3 regions of the Sphingomonas sp. CARO-RG-8B-R24-01 genome follow, and region 1 is predicted to be linked to each of the others. Evidence: predicted binding sites of a transcription regulator. Region 1 holds the regulator's gene; each other region holds the start of a gene.

The links. The regulator LexA, encoded in region 1, represses DNA repair genes until DNA is damaged. The targets are predictions, from matches to a motif close to GTTCCNCNCTTGTTCT.
Region 2: a site for LexA is predicted at 4,160-4,175, ahead of recA (recombinase RecA). Genes of this name have one in related genera too.
Region 3: a site for LexA is predicted at 4,065-4,080, ahead of L8G49_RS12815 (DUF6771 family protein). Genes of this name have one in related genera too.

Annotation. Positions count from the first base shown of each region.
Region 1 is NZ_JAKNQI010000005.1:77,042-83,151, forward strand. Features, by position in the region: gene L8G49_RS11545 (citrate synthase) at 1-225, opposite strand, end outside; gene gltX (glutamate--tRNA ligase) at 244-1,710, opposite strand; gene L8G49_RS21010 (ComEC/Rec2 family competence protein) at 1,739-2,788, shown strand; gene L8G49_RS11555 (ComEC/Rec2 family competence protein) at 2,710-4,029, shown strand; gene lexA (transcriptional repressor LexA) at 4,026-4,700, opposite strand; gene glp (gephyrin-like molybdotransferase Glp) at 4,757-5,947, opposite strand.
Region 2 is NZ_JAKNQI010000001.1:387,658-393,767, forward strand. Features, by position in the region: gene L8G49_RS01795 (aminotransferase class V-fold PLP-dependent enzyme) at 1-1,083, opposite strand, end outside; gene L8G49_RS01800 (alpha/beta hydrolase) at 1,207-1,863, shown strand; gene L8G49_RS01805 (glutathione S-transferase) at 2,118-2,750, opposite strand; gene recA (recombinase RecA) at 2,988-4,088, opposite strand; gene L8G49_RS01815 (SDR family oxidoreductase) at 4,268-5,278, opposite strand; gene L8G49_RS01820 (response regulator) at 5,404-5,757, opposite strand; gene L8G49_RS01825 (response regulator) at 5,796-6,110, opposite strand, start outside.
Region 3 is NZ_JAKNQI010000006.1:81,435-87,544, forward strand. Features, by position in the region: gene L8G49_RS12795 (pitrilysin family protein) at 1-2,070, opposite strand, end outside; gene L8G49_RS12800 (hypothetical protein) at 2,448-2,813, opposite strand; gene L8G49_RS12805 (hypothetical protein) at 2,983-3,474, shown strand; gene L8G49_RS12810 (hypothetical protein) at 3,569-3,862, opposite strand; gene L8G49_RS12815 (DUF6771 family protein) at 3,864-4,055, opposite strand; gene L8G49_RS12820 (DedA family protein) at 4,377-4,910, shown strand; gene L8G49_RS12825 (VOC family protein) at 4,984-5,361, shown strand; gene L8G49_RS12830 (hypothetical protein) at 5,390-5,557, opposite strand; gene L8G49_RS12835 (penicillin acylase family protein) at 5,695-6,110, opposite strand, start outside.

The DNA of each region.
Region 1 (6,110 bases):
CTGGCCGATCGGATAGCCGCGGTGCAGCAGAACGCCCTCATCGCCATCGATGTACGTGATGGCGGAATCACAGCTGGCGGTTGAGGTGAAACCCGGGTCGTAGGTGAACATGCCGGTTTGCGCGTACAGCTTCCGGATATCGAGCACGTCGGGACCGACGCTGCCATGCATGACCTTCAAATCCAGGTCCTTGCCGGCGGCGCTCAGTTTGGCGGTGTCGGTCATCCTTTGTCCTTTCGTGACTTAAGCAAGCATCTGGTCGGCGATCCGACCAAGACTCTCTTCACGCCCGAGCAAATCGAGCACGTCGAAAATTCCAGGCGAGGTCTTGCGCCCGGTCAACGCCGCACGCAGTGGTTGCGCGACTTGTCCGAGTTTGACCCCTGCGTCATCGGCGACCTGCCGTACCGCAGTTTCGAGGCTCTCCGTATCCCAGCTTTCGACTGCGTCAAGCGCTGCGTGCAGCCGGGCGAGCAGTCGGGGGGCGTCGCCGGACAGAAGCGCGGTAGCATCGCGATCCATCTCCAGCGGGCGCTTGCGAAACAGGAAGGCGGCGCCGTTGGCGAGATCGAGCAGATCCGCTGCCCGCGGTTTCAACGAGGCCATGCTCGCTTCAAGAACTTGCAGTTGCTGATCCGTCGGCTCGAAATCAAGGCGTTCGGCAACAAGCGCGGCAAGCCGTGCATCATCCGCGACGCGAATGTATTGGCCGTTCAGGTTTTCAAGCTTCTTGAAGTCGAACCGCGATGGTGACTTGCCCACACCGGCCAGATCGAACCACTCGACTGCCTGGGCGCGGCTGATAATCTCGTGATCACCATGCCCCCAACCAAGCCGCAGCAGATAATTGTCGAGCGCCTCGGGCAGCATGCCGAGCTCGTCGCGATAGTATTCGACGCCGACCGCGCCATGGCGCTTCGACAATTTGGCACCGTCCGACCCGTGGATGAGCGGAATGTGTGCGTAAATGGGATCGGGCCAACCTCCCTCGATCTGCTGCATCGCGCGGATGATCGGCAATTGGCGGAAGGCGTTGTTGAGATGATCGTCGCCGCGAATCACTTGCGTCACGCCCATGTCGTGGTCATCGACCACAACCGCGAGCATATAGGTCGGCGTTCCATCCGACCGCAGGAGCACGAGATCGTCGAGTTCGGCATTCTGAACCGTCACCGCGCCCTGCACACGATCATCGATCGTGACGGCACCCTCGGTCGGCGCCTTGAGGCGGACGACGAAGGGGCGGCTGTCGTCCGCCGCGGCCGCCTGGTCCCGCCAAGGGCTGCGCACCCGAAGCGGCTTCTTGGCGGCTTCAGCCTCGGCGCGCATCGCCGCGAGCTCCTCGGGAGTCAGATAGCAGCGATAGGCATGCCCGCGCTGGACCATCAGATGCGCGACTTCGGCATGGCGATCGGCGCGTGCCGATTGATACACTTCGTCGCCATCCCAATCGAGGCCGAGCCAGCGCAGCGATGTCAGGATCGCATCGATCGCCGGCTGGGTCGAGCGGGCGCGATCGGTATCTTCGATCCGCAACAGGAACCGGCCACCGTGGTGGCGCGCGTAGAGCCAGTTGAACAACGCGGTACGGGCACCGCCGATATGGAGAAAGCCGGTCGGCGACGGCGCAAACCGCGTCACGACCTGTGCATTGGCGGCAGCGTTATCAGCGCTGCTGGCAGCGGTGGTGGTTTCAGTGATTGCGCTCAACCGCGCATACTCCCAGACTAGAATTTCGATGGCCGGATCAGCCTGCAGCGCCCCTAGCACGCGCTTTCCGGCGCTTCAAATCGGCGTGCGCGCATGGCCGTCACATCTCGGGTCCGGCGGCATGGCGGTGGCGGACGAGGTCGAACGCTGGCTGGAGGCTGAGCGCGACCAGCTCGCCCTATGGCTGCCGGTGATGCTGGGGCTGGGCATCACGCTGTGGTTTGTCCTGCCCGATCCGGGCGCATGGCGTGCCGCAATGCTCGTGGCGGTGGCGATCGCGCTGGGTTCCGTGGCGCGCGGACGCCATGGGCGGGCCGCGCGCGCGCTGGCGGTTGGCGCGTTGGCGGTCGCGCTGGGGCTGGGGCTCGTGTGGTGGCGGTCGGAGCGGATCGCGCATCCGATCCTGGCGCGCCCCGCAATTCTGACCTTCACGGCGCGGGTGGAACGGGTCGAGCCGCTGGTCGCGCGGGATCTGGTGCGATTGCGGCTGGCGCCGATCTCGGTCGTCTCCCGCCCGGAAGCGGTATCGCGGCGGCTTCCGGAACTGCCACCCGCGTTGCGCCTCAATCTAGCAAAGGCGGATGTTCCGGTTGGTCTCGTGGCAGGGGCGACCATACGCCTCGCGGCGCGCTTGATGCCCCCGCCCGAACCGGCGGTGCCAGGCGCGTATGACTATGCCCGGACCGCGTGGTTTGACGGGATCGGCGCGACGGGCCGTGGTTTTGCGCCCGTAACGGTCCTCGCGGGCGGGGAGCCAGCCGTTTTGCCCGGTCTGCGCGAGGCGTTGTCCGCGCATATCCAGGAGCGGGCCGGAGGCGGCGGGGCGGGGGGCATTGCGGCCGCCTTGGCGACCGGGGACCAGGGATCGATTCCGCTGGACGATACCGAGGCGATGCGGCGCTCCGGCCTCGCCCATCTCCTGTCGGTCAGTGGGCTCCACATCAGCGCAGCGGTTGCCGCGACGATGATCCTCGTCACGCGCCTGTTGGCGCTGTCTCCGTGGCTGGCCCTGCGTCTGCGATTGCCGTTCGTGCCGGCGCGGCGGGGGCCGTGGTCGCGATCGGCTATACTTTGCTGACAGGCGCCGAGGTTCCGACGATACGTTCCTGTGTCGCATCATTGTGCGTCCTGGTCGCGCTCGCCCTCGGGCGCGAAGCGCTGACCTTGCGGCTGGTCGCGGCGGGCGCGGTGGTGGTCCTGCTGCTATACCCCGAATCCCTGTCGGGCCCGAGCTTCCAGCTGTCCTTTGCAGCGGTCGCGTCGATCATCGCCTGGAACGACCATCCCGGTATCCGGGCGCTGGTCGCAGCCCGGGAGGAGCCGCGCCTGAAGCATCTGCTGCGTAGCACGGGATCCTTGCTGATGACCGGGCTGGTGGTCGAAGCCGCGTTGTTGCCGATCTCGCTGTTCCATTTCCAGAAGGCGGGGGTCTACGGAGCGGTCGCGAATATCGTCGCCATCCCGCTGACAACGTTCGTCGTCATGCCGCTGGAGGCCGCCGCCCTATTGCTCGACACGATCGGTGCCGGACAACCGTTCTGGTGGGCCACCCGGCTCGCGCTCGACGCATTGCTCTGGATTGCAAGGACAACGGCGGCGATCCCCGGCTCGGTCGCGCCCTTGCCGGCCATGCCGGCGGGCGCTTATGCGGCAATGGTCGCGGGCGGCCTGTGGATCGCCCTGTGGCGGACCCGATGGCGACGGCTCGGCGTCGTTCCGCTGCTGACCGGTGCGTTATGGGCGTTCCTGACGCCCGCTCCCGACCTGTTGGTGACGGGAGATGGACGGCATGTCGCGATCCGAACCCAGGCGGGGGACGTCGCGCTGCTGCGGGATCGAACCGGCGACTATACCGCCGACATGATGGCGCAAAGCGGCGGGACGGCGGGGTTGCCGGTGTTATGGTCCGATCAGCGCGACGCGCGTTGCAGCCGCGACCTGTGCATGGCCACCCGCATCATCGGCGCTCGACGCTGGACCATTCTGGCGACGCGTAGCCCGTACCTCGTCCCGATCGACGACTTTATCCGAGCCTGCGCACGTGCCGATATCGTCATCAGCGACCGATGGCTGTCCCGACGGTGCCGTCCGCGCTGGCTGCGGCTGGATCGATCCACCCTGACGCAGACGGGCGGAGTCGCGATTACCTTCCACCCCGCTGCCCCGTGGTCAGCGGCCAGCGCAACGGTTCGCACCGTGCGCACGCCCGGCGACCGGCACCCGTGGATTACGATCCCAGCAGATCGGGTGCCGATCCGTCACGGTCGACGGAGGGCCACCGACCGTCCTGCAGGAACGCAGGATCCAGCGCGCGATTAGTCGTAGCGGCGCAGCAAGCCAGCCAGCTTGCCCTGCACGCGCACCTGGGCCGGCGTATACCGCTGCGGATCATAGGAACGATTGGCCGGGTCGAGCCGGACCATCGCTCCCTCGCGTCGGAAGAATTTGAGCGTTGCCTCGCTGTCGTCGATCAGCGCCACGACGATCTCGCCATCCCGCGCGACGTCCTGGCGTTTGATCAGCGCGTAATCGCCGTCGAGGATCCCCGCCTCGACCATCGAATCGCCTGCGACTTCCAAGGCATAATGTTCGCCGCCGCCCAGCAATGCCGCCGGCACGGCGAGCATGGAGGCGCCCTCGAACGCCTCGATCGGCACGCCGGCTGCGATCCGTCCGTGAAGCGGGATCTCGATCACGTCGTTCGCTGGATTGGGCAGCGGCCGCACGTTCGCCGGCGGCGCTTCCGGTGCTGCGCGTGTCGGGGTCTTGGCGCCCCGCTCGGGCATCTTGAGCACTTCGAGCGCACGGGCGCGGTTGGGCAGCCGACGGATGAACGCCCGTTCCTCGAGCGCGCTGATCAGACGGTGCACGCCCGACTTCGACTTGAGATCGAGCGCTTCCTTCATTTCCTCGAATGAGGGCGAGACGCCTGTCTCCTCCAGCCGGTCGTTGATGAAGCAGATCAGCTCATGCTGTTTGCGCGTTAGCATCCCGGGCCCTTTCGTCGGAACAGACTGCGAACCTATACGGAACAGAAAGGCGGGCGTCAAGCGATCGGCAGGATTTCCACCGAGTCCCCGGCAGCGGCCGCCGGCGCATGGGGCGCGCGGATGATCAGACAGTCAGCGCCCGCCAGCGTCGCCAGCAGCGATGAATCCTGTTGGTCGGCGGGGTAGACCCGCCCAGCACGCGTCGTCGCGCGCATGTAATCCTGGCGACGGTCGTTTTCCTTGAGGGGCGCGCCCAGGATGCCCGGATAGGCCATCGGGCGGGGATCGCGCGCGCCGGCCATCGCGGCGATCAGCGGCTTCAGGAAGATCGCGCCCGTTACGAACGCCGACACCGGGTTCCCGGGCAGGCCGAGCACGAGCATTTCCCCGATCTTGCCCGCGAGCATCGGCTTGCCGGGACGCAGCGCGATCCGCCAGAAATCGATCGACCCGCCGGCCGCGGCCAGGGCGGGCCGGATGAGATCGTGATCCCCCACCGATGCGCCGCCGGTGGTCACCAGAATATCGGCGTCTACCCCTACGAAGGCGTCGGTGATCGTCTCCAGCCGGTCGGGCAGGATGCCGAGGTCGATAATATCGACCGGCAAATCCGCGAGCATCGCAGCGAGCATGACCCCGTTGGACTCCGGAAGCGTACCATCCTCCAAGGGCGACCCCGGCAGGGTGAGCTCGTCACCGCTTGCGACGATCGCGACCCGAATTCGGCGGGCGACAAGCAGGTCGCCATGGCCCCCGCTGGCCGCGAGTGCGATCCGCGCCGGGCTCAGCCGATCGCCCCGATCGATGAGCACGTCGCCGAGACGGAAATCGATGCCTGCCAGCCGGATGTTCCCGCCACGGGCGGGGCCGGCACCCGATCGGCGGACGGCATCGCCATCGCGCTCGGCCTCCTCCTGGATGAGCACCGCGTCGGCACCGGCGGGCAGCGCGGCTCCGGTAAAGATCCGGACGGTCTCGCCCGCATTCAGCGCGCCGTCGAAGGGATGGCCCGCCGCGCTTTCTCCGATCAGGCGAAGCGGCCCGCCCAGATCATCGTAGCGAACCGCATAGCCGTCCATGGCGGAAAGATCGCGCGCCGGCTGGGTCCGGCGAGCCGTAACGGCGCATGCGGCCCAGCGGCCGGCGGCCTTGCGCAAGGGGACCGTTTCGGTGGCAATGCGCGGTGCCAGCGTCAGAAGACGCGCTTGCGCATCCTCGACGGCAAGAAGGGGGGGGCGTTCAGTCATGGCGGCTGTCCCTATCGCCTTCGCTCGGGTTGCGTCGACCCCTGTCGTCAGCCGCGACCAACGGAGCCGCCACCGGCGCATTGATGCCGCCAGGACACACCTGATCACTGAAGTGCGCCCGATGCTGCCGCCGTGTACGATTCGTCATGACTGCGAAACAATC
Region 2 (6,110 bases), on a different contig from region 1:
ATCGATCCCACCGACCGAACGCACGATCCTGCGCCATTCCGCGATGAAGCGATCGACGTCGGCTGCCCGCGTTCCACGCCCGAAGCTGACCCGGATCACCTCGCGCGCGGCGTCCACGGTCCAGCCCATCGCCGCGAGAACGTGGCTCGGCTTCATGCTCCCCGACGAACAGGCGCTTCCCGCCGACACCGCGATCCCCGCCATGTCGAAGCGGATGAGCTGCGTGGCGGCGGCAAGCCCGGGCATGCGGTAGGAACCGATCGCGGGATGCCGCTCTGCCCCTCGAGCAACGATCTCGCCGCCCGACCGGAGGACCGCATCCTCGAGCCGCGCGCGCAACGGGGCCAGCGCCGCCACAGGCTCGGGCTCCGCCAGCGCGGCGGCATAGCCGATCGCGCCCGGGACGTTCTCGGTCCCGCCCCGATAGCCGCGCTCCTGACCCCCCGTCGGGGCGAGCGTGGCGAAATCCCGCACCAGCAGCGCGCCGACCCCCGGCGGACCGCCGCGCTTGTGCGCGGAGAGCGCGACGAAATCGGCATGCTCGGCGACATGGGGGTCCGCACCGGCGGGCATTTGCGCGGCGTCGACCAGCAGCAACCCGCCCGCTGCATGGACTTGCTCGGCGATGGCCGCGACCGGCTGGCGCACTCCGGTCTCGCTATTGGCCCATTGCACCGCGACCAGCGCGGCGTTGCCGTCGCCGTCGCCGTCGAGCAACACGGCGAGCGCAGCCGGATCGACGCGTCCCAGCGAGTCGACCGGAATGGTCTGCGCATCGGGGGCGGCGCGAATCACCGCATCATGTTCGACCGCCGTCACCAGCCGGCGCAGCGGCGTCGCGCGTCCCAGCGCGATCGCCAGCGCCTCGCTCGCCCCGCTGGTCAGCAACGTCTCGCCAGGCCAGCCATAAGCGGTCGCGATGCCGCGCCGTGCCGCCTCCAACGCCGCGCGCGCCGCCCGGCCCTCGGCATGCGGCGACGACGGGTTCGCCCAGAGCGACATCGCGCGCGCCACCGCGTCCGCCGCGTTCGGCAGGATCGGTGTGGTCGCGGCATGGTCGAGGTACAGGCGTTCGGGCGTCATCGGCATGGCAATCGGCGGTTCGCGGCAATCATTGCGCAGACGTGCGCCATCATTGTATAGCGCACAACTCCTTGCGTGACCCTTCGGGGCGTGCTCCCCAGATATTCCTTGTCAGCAGGTCCGATGCCAGAAGTCATTTTCCCCGGCCCCGACGGTCGTCTCGAAGGCCGTTTCGCTCCCGCATCGCGCCCACGGGCGCCGGTCGCGATGATCCTCCATCCGCATCCGCAGGCGGGCGGCACGATGAACAACCATATCGTGATGGAGCTCTACAAGACCTTCCAGCGCCGCGGGTTCGCGACGTTGCGCTTCAACTTCCGCGGTGTCGGCAAGAGCCAGGGGACGTTCGACAACGGCGTCGGCGAACTGTCCGACGCGGCGAGCGCGCTCGACTGGGTGCAGAGTTTCCATCCCGAGGCGCAGACCACCTGGATCGCGGGCGTCAGCTTCGGCGCGTGGATCGGGATGCAGCTGCTGATGCGCCGCCCGGAGATCCGCGGCTTCATCTCGGTCGCGCCGCCCGCGAACATGTACGACTTCACGTTCCTGGCGCCATGCCCGGCAAGCGGCATCATCATCCAGGGCGAGGCCGACGAGGTCGCGACCCCGGCCGCGACCCAGAAGCTGGTCGACAAGCTGCGGACGCAGAAGCACATCACGATCCATCACGACACGATCCCCAAGGCCAACCATTTCTTCGAGCATGAAATGCCGCAGCTGATGGGGTCGGTGGACAAGTATCTCGACATGCGTCTGGACCCGAACTCGCCGATCCGCTGATCAGGAAGGGCGGGGGCAGGTTCCTGCTAAGTGCGGGAGGGAATCACGCACTCCCCCCCGGCGCAGGCCGGACCCAAGCGCGAGTCCAACGCAAGGGGGCGTTGGCGCTTCGTTACCCCGGGCATCGCGATTGGGCCCCGGCCTTCGCCGGGGAGGCGCCCGTCGGGGGTATCCGCGCCCCTTCGAATCCGTCACCCCGGGCCCATCCTTCGACGAACCCGGGATGTCGGCGCGGTCAGTCCTTGCTCCCAAAATCATGCGTAGGCGTAGGGACCGCCTTTTTCGAGCGCGACCTGATACGCCGGGCGCGCATGGATCTTGTCGAGCCACGCGATCGTCGCCGGGCGCGACTCGTCGAGCCCAGCCCGGCTGCGCGCGGCCTCGAGCGGGAAGCTCATCATGATGTCGGCGCCACTGATCTGATCGCCGGCGAACCAGGGACGGCTGGCAAGCTCGCTTTCGACATAGTCGAGATGAACGTCGATCATCGGCTGAATCCGCTTGGCAGCGGTCTTGCCGATCACCGGAATGCGGTTGAGCACGAGCAGCAGCAACAGCGGCGGCATCATCGATCCTTCCGCATAATGCAGATACTGGCGATAGCGCAGCGTGTCGTCGCGGTGCGCGGGCGGACCCATCCGGCCGTCGGCGCGCTCGACGATATAATCGACGATCGCGCCGGTCTCGATGATCACGCGCCCCGCATCGGTGTCCTGGAGGACCGGCGACTTGCCGAGCGGGTGAATCTTCTTGAGCTCCGGCGGCGCAAGCATCGTCGTCTTGTCGCGCTCGTAGCGGACGATCTCATAGGGCAGCGACAGTTCCTCGAGCAGCCACAGGATCCGCTGTGACCGGGAATTTTCGAGGTGATGGACGATCAGCGTCATGAGCTTCTCCGGAGAAGGGCGGTCGGGTGCTTGCGCAAACGCGGAGCGTCGCAGGAAAGTCTCACCATCCTAGCTCGCCCGACCAGCGCCGGCCATCCATAACCATGAAAGGCCCGCCATCGCGGGCGGGCCTTCCCAGGGTGTTCGACGGCATGACCAGCCGCCCCGTAGAAGAGGACGTACGGCGTGCACGCCGCGTCCCCTGCCCCGCCCGCCAACCGACGGCCGGAGCGAACATCACATCTCGTCGTCGCCGTCGACATCGTCGGGCTCGGGGCCCGCCATCATTTCCTCGGCGACCTTGTCGGTCCGCGTGCGGATCGCCTTCTCCAGACGATCGCTCATCTCGACATTGTTCTTGAGGAAGGTCTTGGCGTTCTCGCGACCCTGCCCGATGCGGACGCTGTCGTAGGAGAACCAGGCGCCTGACTTCTCGACCAGCCCGGCCTTCACGCCGAGATCGAGGATCTCGCCGATCTTCGACACGCCCTGCCCGTACATGATGTCGAACTCGACCTGCTTGAACGGCGGCGCGACCTTGTTCTTGACGACCTTGACCCGCGTCGTGTTGCCGATGATCTCCTCGCGGTCCTTGATCTGCCCGGTACGACGGATGTCGAGACGGACCGACGCGTAGAATTTCAGCGCGTTGCCGCCGGTGGTCGTCTCAGGGTTGCCGTACATCACGCCGATCTTCATGCGCAGCTGGTTGATGAAGATCACCATGCAGCGCGACCGGCTGATCGACCCCGTCAGCTTCCGCAGCGACTGCGACATCAGACGCGCCTGCAGGCCGACGTGGCTGTCGCCCATCTCGCCCTCGATTTCGGCGCGCGGCACGAGTGCCGCAACCGAATCGACCACCAGCACGTCGATTGCGTTCGAGCGCACCAGCGTATCGACGATCTCGAGCGCCTGCTCGCCGGTGTCGGGCTGCGACACGATCAGCTCGTCGATGTTGACGCCGAGCTTCTTGGCATAGACCGGGTCGAGCGCATGCTCGGCATCGACGAACGCCGCCGTGCCGCCGCCCTTCTGCGCCTCGGCGATCACGTGGAGCGCAAGCGTCGTCTTGCCCGAGCTTTCCGGCCCGTAAATCTCGATCACGCGCCCGCGCGGCAGACCGCCGACACCCAGCGCGATGTCGAGACCGAGCGAGCCGGTCGAGATCACTTCGACCTGCATCGTCTGCTTCGAGCCGAGCTTCATCGCCGAGCCCTTGCCGAACGCGCGATCGATCTGTGCCAGCGCTGCCTCGAGCGCCTTGGCGCGCTCTCCGCTCGCCTTATCCGTGGATGCCGCCATTTTGCTGTCGATCACTTTCAACGAAACCGCCATTGGAGCCTCCCGCTAGACCGAACGCCCAGCGCGTTCAATGCATGGTGGCTATGTACTTTGTTTGTTCGTGCGGAACAAGAGGCGAACGGAATAATTCGGGAGGGCCGCTACGTCGTCAATCCGGCGGCGCTCCCCGACCGTCACCCCGGCCTATGCCGGGGTGACGGCAACTCAACGTGTTACGGCAGGCCGTTACCCCCCGCTGCGCCATAGACGTGGCCCGTGGTGTAGCTCGACCCGTTCTCGGCGAGCAGCACGTAGATTCCCGCCAGCTCGCCCGGTTGGCCCGGACGCGCCGCGGGCGTGTCGCCGCCGAAATTCTCGAGCTTCTCCATGGTCGCGCCGCCCGACACCTGCAGCGGAGTCCAGATCGGCCCCGGCGCCACGCCGTTGACGCGAATGCCCTTGGGCGCCAGCTGCTTGCTCAGGCTGCGGACATAGTTGGTGGTCGCGGCCTTGGTCATCGCATAGTCGTACAGATCCTTGGTCGGATCGGTCGCCTGCTCCGAGGTCGTGCCGATGATTACCGAACCCGGCTGAAGATGCGGCAACGCCGCCTTGATAATCCAGAACGGCGCGTAGATGTTGGTCTTCATCGTCCAGTCGAACTGTTCGGTCGAAATGTCGAGGATCGACGCATGCGACTGCTGCCGCCCGGCGTTGCTGACGATGATGTCGAGCCCGCCCAGCTCGCGGATCGCCGTATCGACCAGCTTCTTGCAGAAGGCCTCGCTGCGCAGGTCGCCCGGAATCGCCACGCCCTTGCGGCCCGCCGCGCGGATCAGATCGATCACTTCGCGCGCATCCGCCTCCTCGTCCGGCAGATAGTTGATCGCGACGTCGGCGCCCTCGCGCGCATAGGCGATTGCCGCCGCCCGGCCCATGCCGGAGTCGCCGCCCGTGATCAGAGCCTTGCGTCCGGCCAGTCGGCCGGAGCCACGATAGCTCGTCTCGCCATGGTCGGGCCGTGGGTTCATCTTGCCGGCAAGGCCGGGCCACGGCTGGCTCTGGCGCTGGAACGGCGGCTTCGGCCCGGCGCTGCGCGGGTCCTTGAGACCGGCCGGGGGCGTTCCCTGCGCGGGCGTCTGCGGCTTGCCGAGCGCTGGGGCGGCAGCCGCGGCGGCGGCAATGCCGACCGCGGCACCGCCCACGATTGCGCGGCGCGAAATTCCGTCTTCCTGATTGGCCATGGTTCGTCTCCGTTCAGCGAGGTGATCGCTGGGGAAACTCGCGTTGACCAAAGCGGTTCAGCATCCGCCGCGCTTTGTTACCGTAATCTCGATCAGTATGCACCGCCCGGCAGGCCACGCGAGGATCAGCTGAGCGCGTCGAGCGCCTTGGCCACGCCGTCCATCGTGAACGGCTTCGGCAGGGTCGGCCGGTCCGCCCAGCTTTCCCCGACGCTGTCATGGGACCCGCCGGTCGCGAAAACGAACGGAATGTTGCGGGCGGCAAGCGCTTCGGCGATCGGGAAACTCTTCTCACCGCCGCGCAGGTTGACATCGAGGATCGCGGCGTCGATGCCGCCTGCGTCGACCAGGGCCAGCGCCGAGCCGACGTTATCCGCGCTTCCCGCCAGGGACTTGCCGAGGACATCGAGAAAGTCCTCGATCATCATCGCGATCAGGGGCTCGTCCTCGACGACGAGAATGGATTGTGGAGCACTCATCTCGCCGCCTCTACTCCAGCACGACGACCCGCGCTATCTCATTTTGTTCCTAACACCACGCGCGTCGCTTCTGCAAGTTCCTGCACCGAAAACGGTTTTGCCAAAAACGACACATTGTCGAGATTGATCGACTTGCGCAGCGTCTCCTCGGCATAGCCCGACATGAACAGGATCGGCAGATCCGGATAGCGCGCGCGGGCATGGCGGACCATCGTCGGGCCATCCATCAGCGGCATCATCACGTCGGAGATCAACAGGTCGGGGCGCGGATTGGCCTCCAGCAGTTCGAGCGCGGCCTCCCCGTTTTCGGCGGTCAGCACGGTATAGCCCTGTCGGCTGAGCGCGCGCTCGGC
Region 3 (6,110 bases), on a different contig from region 1:
GAAGATCGTCGCGGTATCCGGCCGGAGCCAGCCGTGCTGGAACGCGATCAGGTCGTCGCGGCCAAGCGTGGCGACCGCCTTGGCATCCCCGCTGCCCGTCCCCTTGGCATAAGGCGAGGCCGCACCGTAGATCAGCTTGGGATACACCCGCGTCGCCAGCCCCTGCGGACTGGTGAGCTCCGCGGCGATGCGCGACAATTGCTGGTTCTTGAGCCGCGCGACTTCGGCCGGATCGAACTTCGGGTTGCGCACGATGTCCGCGAACAGCTCGGTCGATGCCGCGAGATTGGCGCTCGGCGTGAACAGGGTCAACGTCGTGCGGTCCGCGCTCGACCCGGCCGAGACGCTCGCGCCGAGGCGTTCCTTGGCTTCGGCGAGCGTGATCGAATCGCGGGTCAGCGTGCCCTCGCTCAGCATCGCGAGCGTCAGCTGCTGCGTACCGAGCTTCCCCGGCACGTCCGCCGCGACGCCCGCGTCGAAGCTGATCACCGCCTGGGTGATCGGCACGGCATCGCGGTGCGCATAGACGATCTCGATCCCGTTGCGGAGCCGGGCGCGCTCGATCCGGGGATAGACCAGGTCGGTCAGCGTGCCGACCGGCGGCAGCGCGCCGCGCGTGCCCTTGACCGCGGATTCGGGGGCGGTGACGACCTTGGCGGGCGGGGTCGCCTCGACATAGGCGTCGCGCGGACCGGGCACGACGGTCAGGCCGTACACCGGGCGCGAAAGCCATTTGGCGGTCGCCGCCTTGACCTGCGCCGGCGTCTCGGCAGCCAGCGTGGCGAGCTGTTTCTTGTAGAAGCCCGGATCGTTCGAATAGAGCTCGCCCTGCGCCAGCGCGACCGCCTTGCCGCCGAACCCGCCGGTCGACTCCAGCCCTGCGATCGTCCGCGCGGCGTCGCGCGTGGCCACGCGCTGGACCTCGTCCGCGCTCGGCCCGTTCGCGAGGAACTCGGTGACGATCGCGTCGAGCCGCCCGGCGACCAGCGCCGGATCGACCCCGGGGCGGACATCCGCGCTGATCGAGAACATGCCGACCTGCGCGAACGTCTCATTGTCCGCCGATACGCTGACCGCGAGCTTTTCCTTGCGGACCAGCGCATTGTCCAGCCGGCTGCTCGACAGCCCGCCGAGCGCGCCGGCCGCCACGTCGAGCGCGACCGAGTCCGTGTCGTTGAGCCCGGGCACCGCCCACATGCGGTAGATGCGGGTGTTGGCGACGCGGTCCTTCATCACCTCATATCGGGCGGCGGGCAGCGTCGGCACCGATGCGGCCGGCACGACGCTGTCGGGCCCCCGCGGGATCGCCCCGAAATATTTGGCGACCAGCGTCTTCGCCCGGGCCGCGTCGATATCGCCCGACAGCACCAGCACCGCATTGTTCGGCGCATAATGCCCGCGGAACCAGCTCTTGACGTCCTCGACGCTGGCGGAATCGAGATCCGCCATCGAGCCGATCGTGGTGTGGCCATAGGGGTGCGTCGCCGGGAAGAGGTTCTCGACCTGCTTGTATTCGACCAGGCCATACGGCTGGTTGTCGCCCTGCCGCTTCTCGTTCTGGACGACCCCGCGCTGCTCGTCGACCACCGCCGGCGTCAGCGCGCCGAGCAGATAGCCCATCCGGTCGCTCTCGAGGAACAGGGTGCGTTCCAGTGCGGCGGCGGGAACGGTCTCGAAATAATTGGTACGGTCGAAATAGGTCGTGCCGTTGAGATCGGTCGCGCCGATCGCCTTGGTATAGTCGAAATACTCGCCCGGAGCATTCTCGCTGCCGTTGAACATCAGATGCTCGAACAGATGCGCAAAGCCGGTCTTGCCCTTGGGCTCGAACTTGGACCCGACGTTGTACCAGACGCTGACCGCGACGACGGGCGCCTTGCGATCGGTGTTGACGATGACGCGCAGCCCGTTGGGCAGGCGGAATTCGCTATAGGGGATGTCGACCTGACGGACCAGATCCGCGACCGGAGCGGGCTTGGGAGTCGCGGCGGGGGCGGTGCCCTGTGCAAGGACGGGCGCGGCGATCGCGGCGAGCGCGACACCGGTCAGCGCAAGGAGCTTGACGGTCATGACGGATGGTTCCCCCGGATGTCAGGTCGTTGACGAGACCCTGTATGGCACAGGTATAGCGGGGCGATCCGGCGTGGCAATCGGGCCGCCGTGGCGCGGCGCGCGGGCGGAAGGTTAGGCGAAAGTCAGGCGGAATGCGTTTGCGAAGCGCCCCGCGTTTCGCGCGGCGTGGGGAAGCGGGGCCAGCGGGTGCAAGGAGCGTTGGGGGAAGGTTCGGAAAGCGTTCGGCGAGTATAGCAGAGGCCATCGCTGTAGGACAGGCCGGGGTCGGCGGCGTAATCATGTTGGCGATGGCAGGCGTAGTGGTGACAGCTCTGTGGCGGGTACAGGGCTAATCAACGCTCGTCTGCAGATCGGCTTCCTCCCGACAGCGGACCCTACGACGCTTCCTTATTGGTCGGCGCAACCAACGTGGCTATCTGACCGGCAGCGGCCGAAAGTAGTGCAGCGGGAAAGGCGAGTCCGACGAGAAAGAACAGACCGACGACCAAGAGCGGGCCGGCCCCCGAATTCAGCAGCATCACCGGAAGCTGTGCGAATATGATGATTACACCGGCGGACCATCCCCACAACCGCAGCCAGAAGCCGCTTACGGCGGAAGCCGCTAACGCGACAGGATACCATTTGGTCAAGAAGTCCGCAGCATCCCAAGGCTCGTTGGCACCGGTCACGTCGCAGACCATTTGCCAGTAGAGCAACGCGAAGGCGGAAATTGCTATCAGAAAGGCCGAGCGAAAGAGCATTCGGTCTACGTCTCACGCCGAAGCGCGCGTCACAAGTCTTCCTTCGCGGAAGAGCGGACGGACCGGACAGCCGGATTGCAGACGTTGATGCGGCACATTGATACGCTAGAAAGCGGACGATCTGCACCCATTGTCGTCAGCGTCGCAAATCGAAACCAGGGCGGAACGCATGAAACGCTGTATTCTGCTTGCCTTCACCGCGCTCGTCGTGAGCGGCGCATCCCATGCCACGCCGCGAAATTCGGTAGCGATAAGGGAAGTCGTCAAAAACTTGGACCTGACGCGCTTCCCAAACTCGGTTGGTCCGCGACGTCTGTCGGGCAAGACTACGTTCGCCGACTATGGCTTCGTCACTGTCGTCGAGCACGGCGCAGGGGCGAGTCTCTTTCAGCAGGACAAGAGCTGGGTGATGCGCTTCCGTATCCTGTCAGCGGGGCCGCATTCCCTGCGCCTTTGCTTTCATGATCGCGGCCTGGCTCGAACGGGTGAAGCGGCCACACCCAGCTACAACGCGACCTCGGCGCTCCTCGTCTCCAAGTCGCCGCGCGGCGCGTGGACCGCCAGACAGGTTCCGGCGGGGTTTGCGACCTGCAAGAATGATCCACTGGCAGCCCGGGAAAGGTCCCGACCCGGAAGCCGCCCGTCCGCAAGCGAGCGATGATGGCGCCGCGGTGGCGACGGACGGCTCGCTGGACATGGCCGACGTCGAACGTCGCGCGCCCGTGCCGGACGGCGCCCACCCTCCTTCCTGCGGATCACCCCCGCAAGCGGCGTTGCAGGCGCTTCCACGCGCGCTCGTCCGCGCCCCATTCGGGAAAGGTCGGTGGCAGGGGTGTGGGTCGGATATCAACGGGTCGCGCGCCGCACTGCGAGCAGCGCAGAACGCCCGGCAGGTTGTCGACCGCCCCATTCACCCGTTTGAGGAAACACCAGCGCGCGAGCCGGTCGCGGTGTACCACCCCCTTGTGCGCGCAGGAGCCGCAGACGCAGCCCACGTTGACCTGATGACGGGTGAAATCGAACAGCGTTCGGAATTTTACGGTGCCCACATCAAAGCGGAAGCGCCATCTGGCGCGGGTCGCGATCGCTGGGGAATCCCTCCAGCGCACAGACGATCGTTCGCGCCAATTCGGCGGCGGCGGCTTCCCGTATGCGTTCGCTCGGCGCGGTCAGTCCGACGCGGGCAAAGCCGCTGCTGGTGAGGAGGGCATGGGCGATCAGGTCAGAATCGGGCTGGGTCATGACCCTTATGTTCTACATCTGTTCCGATTCGTCCAGCGCGATTTTGTCCGGAGCGTCCGGCTGTGGCTTGTAAAGCAGCCGGTTTTTTACGGTGGGGGCCGCGCGCCCGCTTTCGCCCGTTGCGGACGTCCAGGTGTGCAGACCGAGGGACCGGGAGCGGACGTTCGTTTGGCGTGCTCTCCCGTTTGCTCCACCCCCGAGCGCTTCCAGCCGCGCGCTCAAGCCGCTCGACCTGGACGCCAAGGCTCGGTAGCGCGGGGACTGGAGCCTTCGGGTTTCGCCCTTCCCAAGCCGCCTGCGGGGACCATTGCCCTGGAACACGTGATTTTGCGCTATGGTGTGATCGCCATCTTCCTGGGGGCGGGCATCGAAGGCGAACCGTTCGCGCTGGCCGGCGGCGTGCTCGCCCACCGGCACTGGCTTTCGCCGCTTGCCGCGACGGTGGCGTCGATCGGCGGATCGTGTTTCGTCGACCAGCTGTGGTTCCATCTCGCTCGGCATTATCGGCAGAGCCGGCTCGTCCAGCGCGTGGCGCAGCGGCCTGCGTTCGCACGCTCGCTCGTCCTGATCGAGCGTCATCCGGTGTGGTTCGTCCTGCTGTTCCGCTTCGCCTATGGTCTGCGCGCGGTGGCGCCGGTCGCGATCGGCGCCTCGCGTCTGTCGAGCCGCCTGTTCGTTCCGCTGAACGTCGTTGCCGCGATCGTGTGGGGCAGCCTGTTCACGGCGCTGGGCTATTGGATCGGGCCACAATTCGAAGCGGCGGAGGCGCGCTATGGCTCCGGCATCGCGGTCGCCACGGTCGTCGTCTCGGTACTGGTGCTGGTCCTGGCGCTCCGTCGCGGGCGGGGGGGATGACCTGGCGGATCGCGCATAGTTGCGGACATCGCCCATCAGAGGCATCCTCGCTGCGCAACGCAAGAGGCGTCGGATGACACAAGAACCTGCGGTCGGAGCCTTCGCGATCGTTCCGAGTAACGACCTGGCGGCCGCAGTGCCATTCTGGCAGCGGCTGGGGTTCGAGCGTGCTGGCGGCAGCGAAGACTATCTCATCATGCAAGGATGGGGTTGCGAATTGCACCTGACCCAAGCGGGTCAGGGCGAATGGCGGGTTCCGGAAGCCCATAACCCGTTCGGCGTCTTCATTCGCACGCCGGACGTTGCGGCAATCGCCGCGCGGGTGGACGATCTCGTCATTCGGCCAGGTGGCATTCTCCGGCACCGCGCATGGGGGCTCTACGAGGTCGGCATCGCAGGCCCAGACGGCCTTCTCGTTCGCATCGGATGGCCGTCTGCCTTGATGAAGTGACCGTCCGCGAACCGCAAACCGCCGCCGATCAGCGGTTCTGCTTCGGCTGCTGTCGTCGGCTGACCGCGTAAGCGGTCCACAGGGTCGACGCCAAGGCGACGAACGCAACGCCGAGCCCGGGGACGATCTGTCCAATGCCGAGGGCGACCAACGCAATCGAAAAAGCGACGGCGACATACATCCAAGTCGGAAACATCGATCGGTTCCTCGTCGTTAGGTCTCGAACCTAAGCCGACCCGTTGCCGGAGTCTACGTCTCCTGCATTGATGGCCCAATCTGGCAGCCGCCCCTCCGCATACCGGCGGCTCCGGACAGTTCCCCGCCCGAGCCCTCTTACGGCCGATACACCCGCTCCACGTTGCGCCGCAGGTCCTCGCGCCAGAACAGCACCGGCTTGAAGCGATGCGCGGCGAACAGCGGGGCCTGGTCGGCATAATGCGGCGACTCCGGTCGCGTCGTGGCAGCGCCGAACGGCTGGATCGAGCGCGACTCCACCCGCCCCGCCTTGTCCCACGCCATCAGCATGATGAAGCTGTCGCCATGCTTGACCACCAGCCGACCGTCGGGGGCTTCGTCCCAAGTCGACGCCGCGCGCAGCACGTCGGGCGCGCCGTCTAGCGGCAGGTCCACCTTGCCCTGCCGTAGCCGCAGCACCGTGCCGAGCGGCGGATCGAGCGTACCGAAATGCGTCTGGAGATACGCCGCCGCCTTGGCCAGCGCATCGCGCGGGTCGAGTTCGGGGCGGCGCT